Regions from separate parts of the Sphingomonas sp. 3-13AW genome, predicted to be linked through region 1. Evidence: riboswitches for the same ligand, from Rfam matches in the RefSeq annotation. Region 1 holds a riboswitch; the other holds the start of a gene.
What was found. A riboswitch is a leader RNA that binds a small molecule or an ion and turns the genes downstream of it on or off. The one in region 1 is predicted to bind glycine.

Region 1 (3,402 bases):
GAGGAAGAGGTCGTCGGCATCGGGCGTCTCGACCAGCCGGAACAGGGGGCAGGACCCGCGCGGTGAAAGTCCATGCGTTTTGAGCACGGTGTCGAGCGCCTGCTGGCACTTGGCGAGGCGGTGGCGTGTTTCCGCGATCCAGGCTTCGTCGCGATAGGCGGCGGTTCCGATCGCGATGGCGCTGGCGGAGACCGGCCAACTGCCCAGTCTTTGACGCAGCGCCGTGACAAGATCCGGGGCACCGCAGGCGAAGCCGAGCCGCAAGCCGGCGAGCCCGAAGAACTTGCCGAACGATCGGAACACCAGCACGCGATCGTCGGGCGAGAGGTGGGGGACCACGCTCACCCCGGGGGTGGCGTCGGCGAAGGCTTCGTCCACGACCAGCACGCCATTCGCGGAGGATAGGCTCCGCGCTAGAGATAGCAGCGCTTCCGGTGCCAAGAGGCGCCCGTCCGGATTGTTCGGGTTGGCGAGCAGCAGCGTGCCTTCGGTCACTGTATCCAGCGCATCTGGCGCAACCGGGTTCGGGCCGGGCAAGGCCTCTGTATGGGTGCGGTAGCCGGGCGCGACATAATGATAGGGTGCGGGCAGGCCGATGCCGGCGAGGAGGCGGAGGCCCAGTTCAGTGCCGGGAAGGGCGGTGATCGCCAGCCGCTCTGCGCCGATCGCGGCCGCCGCCGCGGCCTCGAGCGCTGCGGTGGATGCCGCCGAGGGCAGGGCGCGCAGGTCGTAGGCAGGAAGCTCTGGGGCCTGCCAGGGGAGGGGGTTGATCCCGGTCGAGAGATCGAGCCACGGCCGCGGCGCTTCCGGAAAGCATTGTGCCGCCTCTTCGAGGCAACCGCCGTGGAACTTGAATGCGCGCAACGCGAAGCCTCGACTTGGGGGGTGCGGGCCTCCATCAGCATTGCCGGCGCAACAGGCAAGGGGCAACGCGATGACGACCGTATCCGACCGCACGATGCTGGTGCTGGGCGGCGCCAGATCCGGCAAGAGCCGCTATGCGCAAGAGCTGGCGGAGGCGGGAAGCGAGCGGCTGGTGTTCGTCGCGACAGGGCAGGCGTTCGACGCCGAGATGACGGACCGTATCCGGCGGCATCAGGCCGATCGCGACAACCGCTGGACTACACTGGAGGCGCCGATCGACCTTGCGGATGCGATCCGCGAGGGGGACGGCGACAACACGGTGCTTCTGGTGGACTGCCTGACGCTGTGGGCGTCCAACCTGTTGCTGGGCGAGGAGGATGCCGAGGCGCATCTGGCGGCGCTGCTCGCGGCGATCGGCGTGGCACGTGCGCGCGTGCTGCTGGTCGCCAACGAAGTCGGGCTGGGCATCGTGCCCGACAATGCGCTGGCGCGGCAGTTTCGCGACCTGGCGGGCACCATCAACCAGCGGGTCGCGGCCGCGGTGGACCGCGTCCACATGACCGTCGCCGGCATCCCGATCGTGGTGAAGTAAAGCCGATCCCGCTTGACACCCGGGGGCTGCGGCCGGAAGCTTGCAGGGACGACATGGGAGAGACCGGACTTCCAGCCCGGCGCCGAAGGAGCAACCGCCCCGGAAACTTTCAGGCAGAAGGACCGGTCGTCATCAACATCTGGAGAGTGGCGCGCGCGCGTCCGCCGACGGGATAACAATCTCAGGCAGGAAGGACAGAAGGGGCATGGAACCGCCGGAAGGCGGGGAGTTCATCATGCCCGACGCGACCCTACTCGACCCCCGTACCGATGTGCGCCGCGCCATCAGTGTCACCGAATTGTTCACGATCGGCATCGGCCCGTCGAGTTCCCACACCGTCGGCCCGATGCGGGCGGCCCACGCCTTTGCAGAGGCGGCGCTGGAGGCGCTGGACCCGGTCGGGGTCCGCTGCGAATTGTTCGGCTCGCTCTCGTTGACGGGGCGCGGCCATGCCACGGACAGCGCGGTGGTGCTGGGACTGGCGGGCCATCTTCCCGACACGATCGATCCCGAAGCGATTACGGGGATCCTGCAAGGAGTACGCGAGGACCAGCAGCTGCTGCTGGGAGGGCGCCTGTCGGTGCCGTTTCGCCCGGACGACATCGTCTTTTCGCATGAATTCCTGCCCGGCCACCCCAATGCGGTGCGCTTCACGGCCTGGGACGGCGAAGGTCGCGAGTTCACCCGCACCTATTTCTCGATCGGCGGGGGTGTCGTGCTGGAAGAGGGCGGCACCCTGAAGATCGCCAATGCCATCGTCGCACACCCTTTTGCTTCGGGCGCCGAACTCCTCGAGGTCGGCGAGGAGACGGGCCTCTCGATCGGCGAGATCGTCCGCCGCAACGAGTGCGCGTGGCGCAGCGAGGCGGAGACCGACGCGTTCCTGGATGCGGTGCGCGCGGCGATGATCGCGTCGATCGACCGCGGCTGCGCGACCGAAGGCATCCTGCCAGGCGGCCTAAACGTGCGCCGCCGGGCGAAGGCGCTGCATGCCACGCTTTCCGCGCGCAGCGATCGCGCCGCGCCTGCGTCGGTGATGGAGTGGATCAGCCTGTGGGCGCTGGCCGTGAACGAGGAGAATGCGGCCGGCGGCCGCGTCGTGACCGCTCCCACCAACGGGGCGGCCGGGGTGATCCCGGCGGTGCTGCGCTATTATGAAGAGTTCGTGGAAGGGGCGACGCTGGAGGGATCCCGCACGCTGCTCGCGACCGCGGCGGGGATCGGCTTTCTCTACAAGAAGCGCGCCTCCATCTCGGCGGCCGAAATGGGGTGCCAGGGCGAAGTCGGCGTCGCCTGTTCGATGGCGGCGGCAGGGCTGGCGGCGGTGCTCGGCGGCACGAACCAGCAGATCGAGAATGCCGCCGAGATCGGCATGGAGCATAATCTTGGCCTCACCTGCGACCCGATCGGCGGGCTGGTGCAGGTGCCCTGCATCGAGCGCAACACGATGGGCGCGGTAAAGGCTGTCAACGCTGCCCACCTGGCCCTGCACGGCGACGGCAGCCATATCGTCCCGCTGGACGCCGTGATCGAGACGATGCGCCAGACCGGTGACCACATGCGATCCGAATATAAGGAGACGAGCCTGGGTGGGCTGGCGGTGAACGTCGTCGCCTGCTGACCGGCTTGCTGCCGTGGGCATTCCGGTCCATGCGCCGGCGATGCCAAAGATCCGTGCCGACCAGCTGCTTGTCGACCGTGGCCTCGCTGAAAGCCGTACCCGCGCGCAGGCGCTGGTGATGGCCGGCCTGGTGTTCATCGGGGACCGCAAGATCGAGAAGCCGGGACAGCAGGTGGCGGACGATGCCGCGCTGGATGTCCGCGGACGCGACCATCCCTGGGTTTCGCGCGGCGGCATCAAACTGGCGCACGGCCTCGACCATTTCGGCTGGACGGTCGAGGGTTCGGTGGCGATCGACGTCGGTTCCTCGACCGGAGGCTTTACC
Region 2 (3,402 bases), on a different contig from region 1:
GGACACCTTCGAGCCACGCGAAATCGACTTCGGCGCCGCGCTGGATCAGGTGCGCGGGCGTGCCTTCACGCTCGGCGACTTCGACCAGGCGCAGCGAGTTGGACGAGTTCGGCGCGCCGATCACCAGGACAAGGTCGCACGAGGAGGCGATCGCCTTCACGGCCGCCTGGCGGTTGGAGGTCGCGTAGCAGATGTCGTCCGCCTTGGGCGCGACGATGGCCGGGAAGCGGCGCTGGAGCGTCGCCATGATATCGGCGGTGTCGTCGACCGACAGGGTGGTTTGCGTGAGGAACGCGAGGTTGGCCGGGTCGATCGGCATGATCGCCTCGGCATCCTCGACCGTCTCGATCAGCGTCATCTGACCCTGCGGCACTTGGCCGAAGGTGCCGATCACTTCCGGGTGGCCGGCGTGGCCGACGAACAGGATGTGATGACCGGTGGTCACCAGCCGTTCCGCCTGACGGTGCACCTTCGAGACAAGCGGGCAGGTGGCGTCGAGATATTCGAGACCGCGGTCCTCTGCCTCGGCAGGGACGGACTTGGGCACGCCATGGGCGGAAAACACCACCGGCACCCCGGGGGGAACTTCCTCCAGCTCCTCGACGAACACTGCGCCCTTCGCGCGCAGGCTGTCGACGACGAACTTGTTGTGCACGATTTCGTGGCGGACATAGACGGGCGCGCCGTGCTTTTCGATCGCGAGCTCGACGATGCGGATCGCACGGTCGACGCCGGCACAGAAGCCGCGGGGGGCCGCGATCAGCAGATCGAGGACAGGCTTGGCGGTTGCCGCCAGGACAGGGTCGGTCATCACTCCCGGGCATCTACGCGATTGCTTGCGCGCTTGAAAGGCGCTTCCTATGCTGGCGACGGTCCGGGTCGGCGCTTGAGCGGCGGCCCGTTCGTCGTGAAAGGTGTACCTCCCTGTGATCGTCCGAACGCTCGCTGTTTCCGCTGTCGCGCTCCTCGCCCTCGCGGGGTGCAGCCGTAAAGGCGAGATCGACGTGACCCGTGGCGTCGGCATCACGACCGTGCGCTCCGCCTGCCCGGCAACGGGCATTCCCGCCGGAACTGGCGACATCACGCTGTTCGACCCCGCCGGCAGCCAGCTGGCGAGCGCAATCGACGTGACCGCCACGATTACCAACGTGCGCGCCACCTGCAACGAGTCGGGCGACGACATCGTCTCAACCGTAACCTTCGACATCCTGGCGCGCCGCACCCGTACCGACGGTGCCCGGCAGGTCCAGCTTCCGTACTTCCTGACGGTCGTTCGCGGCGGAACGCAGGTGGTGGCAAAGCGCATCAACCAGGCGACGCTGGACTTCGCACCGGGCGAGGCCCGCGCGCAGGCGCAGGGCAGCGCGACCGCCGTGGTCCAGCGCTCCGCAGCGACGCTGCCGGCGGACATTCGCGAGCAGATCGTGCGGCCGCGCAAGGCGGGCGCGCAGGATGCGGCAGTCGACCCGCTGTCGACCCCGGAAGTGCGCCAGGCGGTGCTCAACGCCTCGTTCGAGGCGCTGGTCGGCTTCCAGCTGACGCGGGACCAGCTGCGCTACAACGTCACGCGCTGATTTAGACGGGGCCGTGCGTGGCCGATTGACTCGGCCACGCGTGCAAGCCACAGCAAGTACGTCGATGGTCGGGAACGGCCATGAGCACGCGCGGGAGAGCGCCGCAGGCCTTCGAGGCCGCATGCGGCCGCCGAAGGAGCAACCGCCCCGGAATCTCTCAGGCAAACGGGACCGCGCGCGTCAACGACACTCTGGAAAGCGCGTCGGCATGACTGGCGCCACCGAAGGGGTAAGCACGGCAACCGCGTGCGAAAGCTCTCAGGTTCCGTGACAGAGGGGGCGGCGATGCAGCGGGGAGGCCCGCGTCTTCGTCGTGCCCGACCTGCCGGAGACTGCGCAATGAGCGACCTCGTACCCAATCACGACGCGCACTCGGACGATGCCGAGGTGCTGCCGCCTTCCCTGCTACCGCTCGACGCGTGGCATCGTGCCCACGGCGGCCGGATGGTGCCGTTCGCCGGCTATGAGATGCCGGTGCAGTACGAGGGCATCATGGCGGAGCATCTTTGGACTCGCCAGCACGCCGGCCTCTTCGATGTCAGCCACATGGGCCAGCTCCTTTTCACCGGTGAAGGCGTGACCCAGGCGCTTGAGGCATTGCTGCCGGGCGACCTGCAGGTGCTCGCGCCCAACCGTATGCGCTATTCGTTGCTGCTCGCGGAGAACGGCGGCATCCTCGACGACCTGATGGTAACGCGCTTGCCGGAATCGCATCCGTTCGGCGAGGCGGGTGAGCCGGCTCCGGCGGGCGAAGCCTTTTACATGGTCGTGAACGGCGCCACCAAATACGAGGACCTAGGCCATCTGCGCGAGGCGCTGGCCGACTCGATCACCATCAACCATCTGGAAGACCGCGCGCTGCTGGCGCTGCAAGGACCGGAAGCGGTCGCGACGCTCACGCGCCTCATCCCGGGCGTGGATGCGCTGCGCTTCATGACGGCCGGTGCGTTCGAATGGCAGGGCCACGCCTTGTGGATCAGCCGCTCCGGCTACACCGGCGAGGACGGCTGCGAGATTTCGCTGCCGGCCGAGGCTGCCGAGGCGTTCGCCGATGCGCTGACTGCCGAGCCGGGCGTCAAGCCGATCGGCCTGGGTGCGCGCGACTCGCTGCGCCTGGAGGCGGGGCTGCCGCTGTACGGCCACGACCTGGACGAAGAGACCACGCCCGTGACCGCCGACCTGGGCTTCGCGCTTTCGAAGCGCCGCCGCGAGGAGGGGGGCTTCCCCGGTGCCGAGCGCATCCTGGCAGAGCGGGCCGAGGGGCCGAAGATGAAGCGCGTCGGCCTGCGGGTCGATGGACGCCAGCCGGTGCGCGAGGGTGCGACCGTGGTCGACGGATCCGGCAAGGCGATCGGCCGTGTGACCTCCGGCGGCTTCGCCCCGAGCGTCGGTGCGCCGATCGCCATGGCCTATGTGCCGGCCGCGCTTGCGGTGCCCGGCACCGATGTCACCCTGTCCCAGCGCGGCAAGGCGCACAGCGCCGAAGTCGTGCCCATGCCGTTCATTGCCCACAACTACGTCCGCTAAGGAGCGCCCTCGATGAGCCGTTTTTTCACCGAAGACCATGAGTGGATCGAAGTCGACGGCGACGTCGCAACGGTCGGCATCACCGAATATGCCCAGAGCCAGCTGGGCGACATCGTGTTCGTCGAAGTTCCCGAGGAAGGCCGTGAGCTGACCAAGGGTGACGAGGCGGCGGTCGTTGAGTCGGTCAAGGCCGCGTCCGACGTATACACGCCGGCCTCAGGCACCGTCCTTGAGGGCAACGCCGATCTTGAGGACAGCCCCGCGCTCGTCAACGAGGATCCGGAAGGCGACGGCTGGTTCT

Region 2: linked by a shared signal. The riboswitch ahead of gcvT (glycine cleavage system aminomethyltransferase GcvT) and the one ahead of QP045_RS19705 (L-serine ammonia-lyase) in region 1 are both predicted to bind glycine.

Annotation. Positions count from the first base shown of each region.
Region 1 is NZ_JASNVZ010000031.1:30,210-33,611, forward strand. Features, by position in the region: gene QP045_RS19695 (aminotransferase class I/II-fold pyridoxal phosphate-dependent enzyme) at 1-864, opposite strand, end outside; gene cobU (bifunctional adenosylcobinamide kinase/adenosylcobinamide-phosphate guanylyltransferase) at 935-1,456, shown strand; glycine riboswitch at 1,501-1,590, shown strand; gene QP045_RS19705 (L-serine ammonia-lyase) at 1,692-3,077, shown strand; gene QP045_RS19710 (TlyA family RNA methyltransferase) at 3,118-3,402, shown strand, end outside.
Region 2 is NZ_JASNVZ010000010.1:132,401-135,802, forward strand. Features, by position in the region: gene ispH (4-hydroxy-3-methylbut-2-enyl diphosphate reductase) at 1-811, opposite strand, end outside; gene QP045_RS12585 (hypothetical protein) at 927-1,574, shown strand; glycine riboswitch at 1,656-1,758, shown strand; gene gcvT (glycine cleavage system aminomethyltransferase GcvT) at 1,914-3,101, shown strand; gene gcvH (glycine cleavage system protein GcvH) at 3,114-3,402, shown strand, end outside.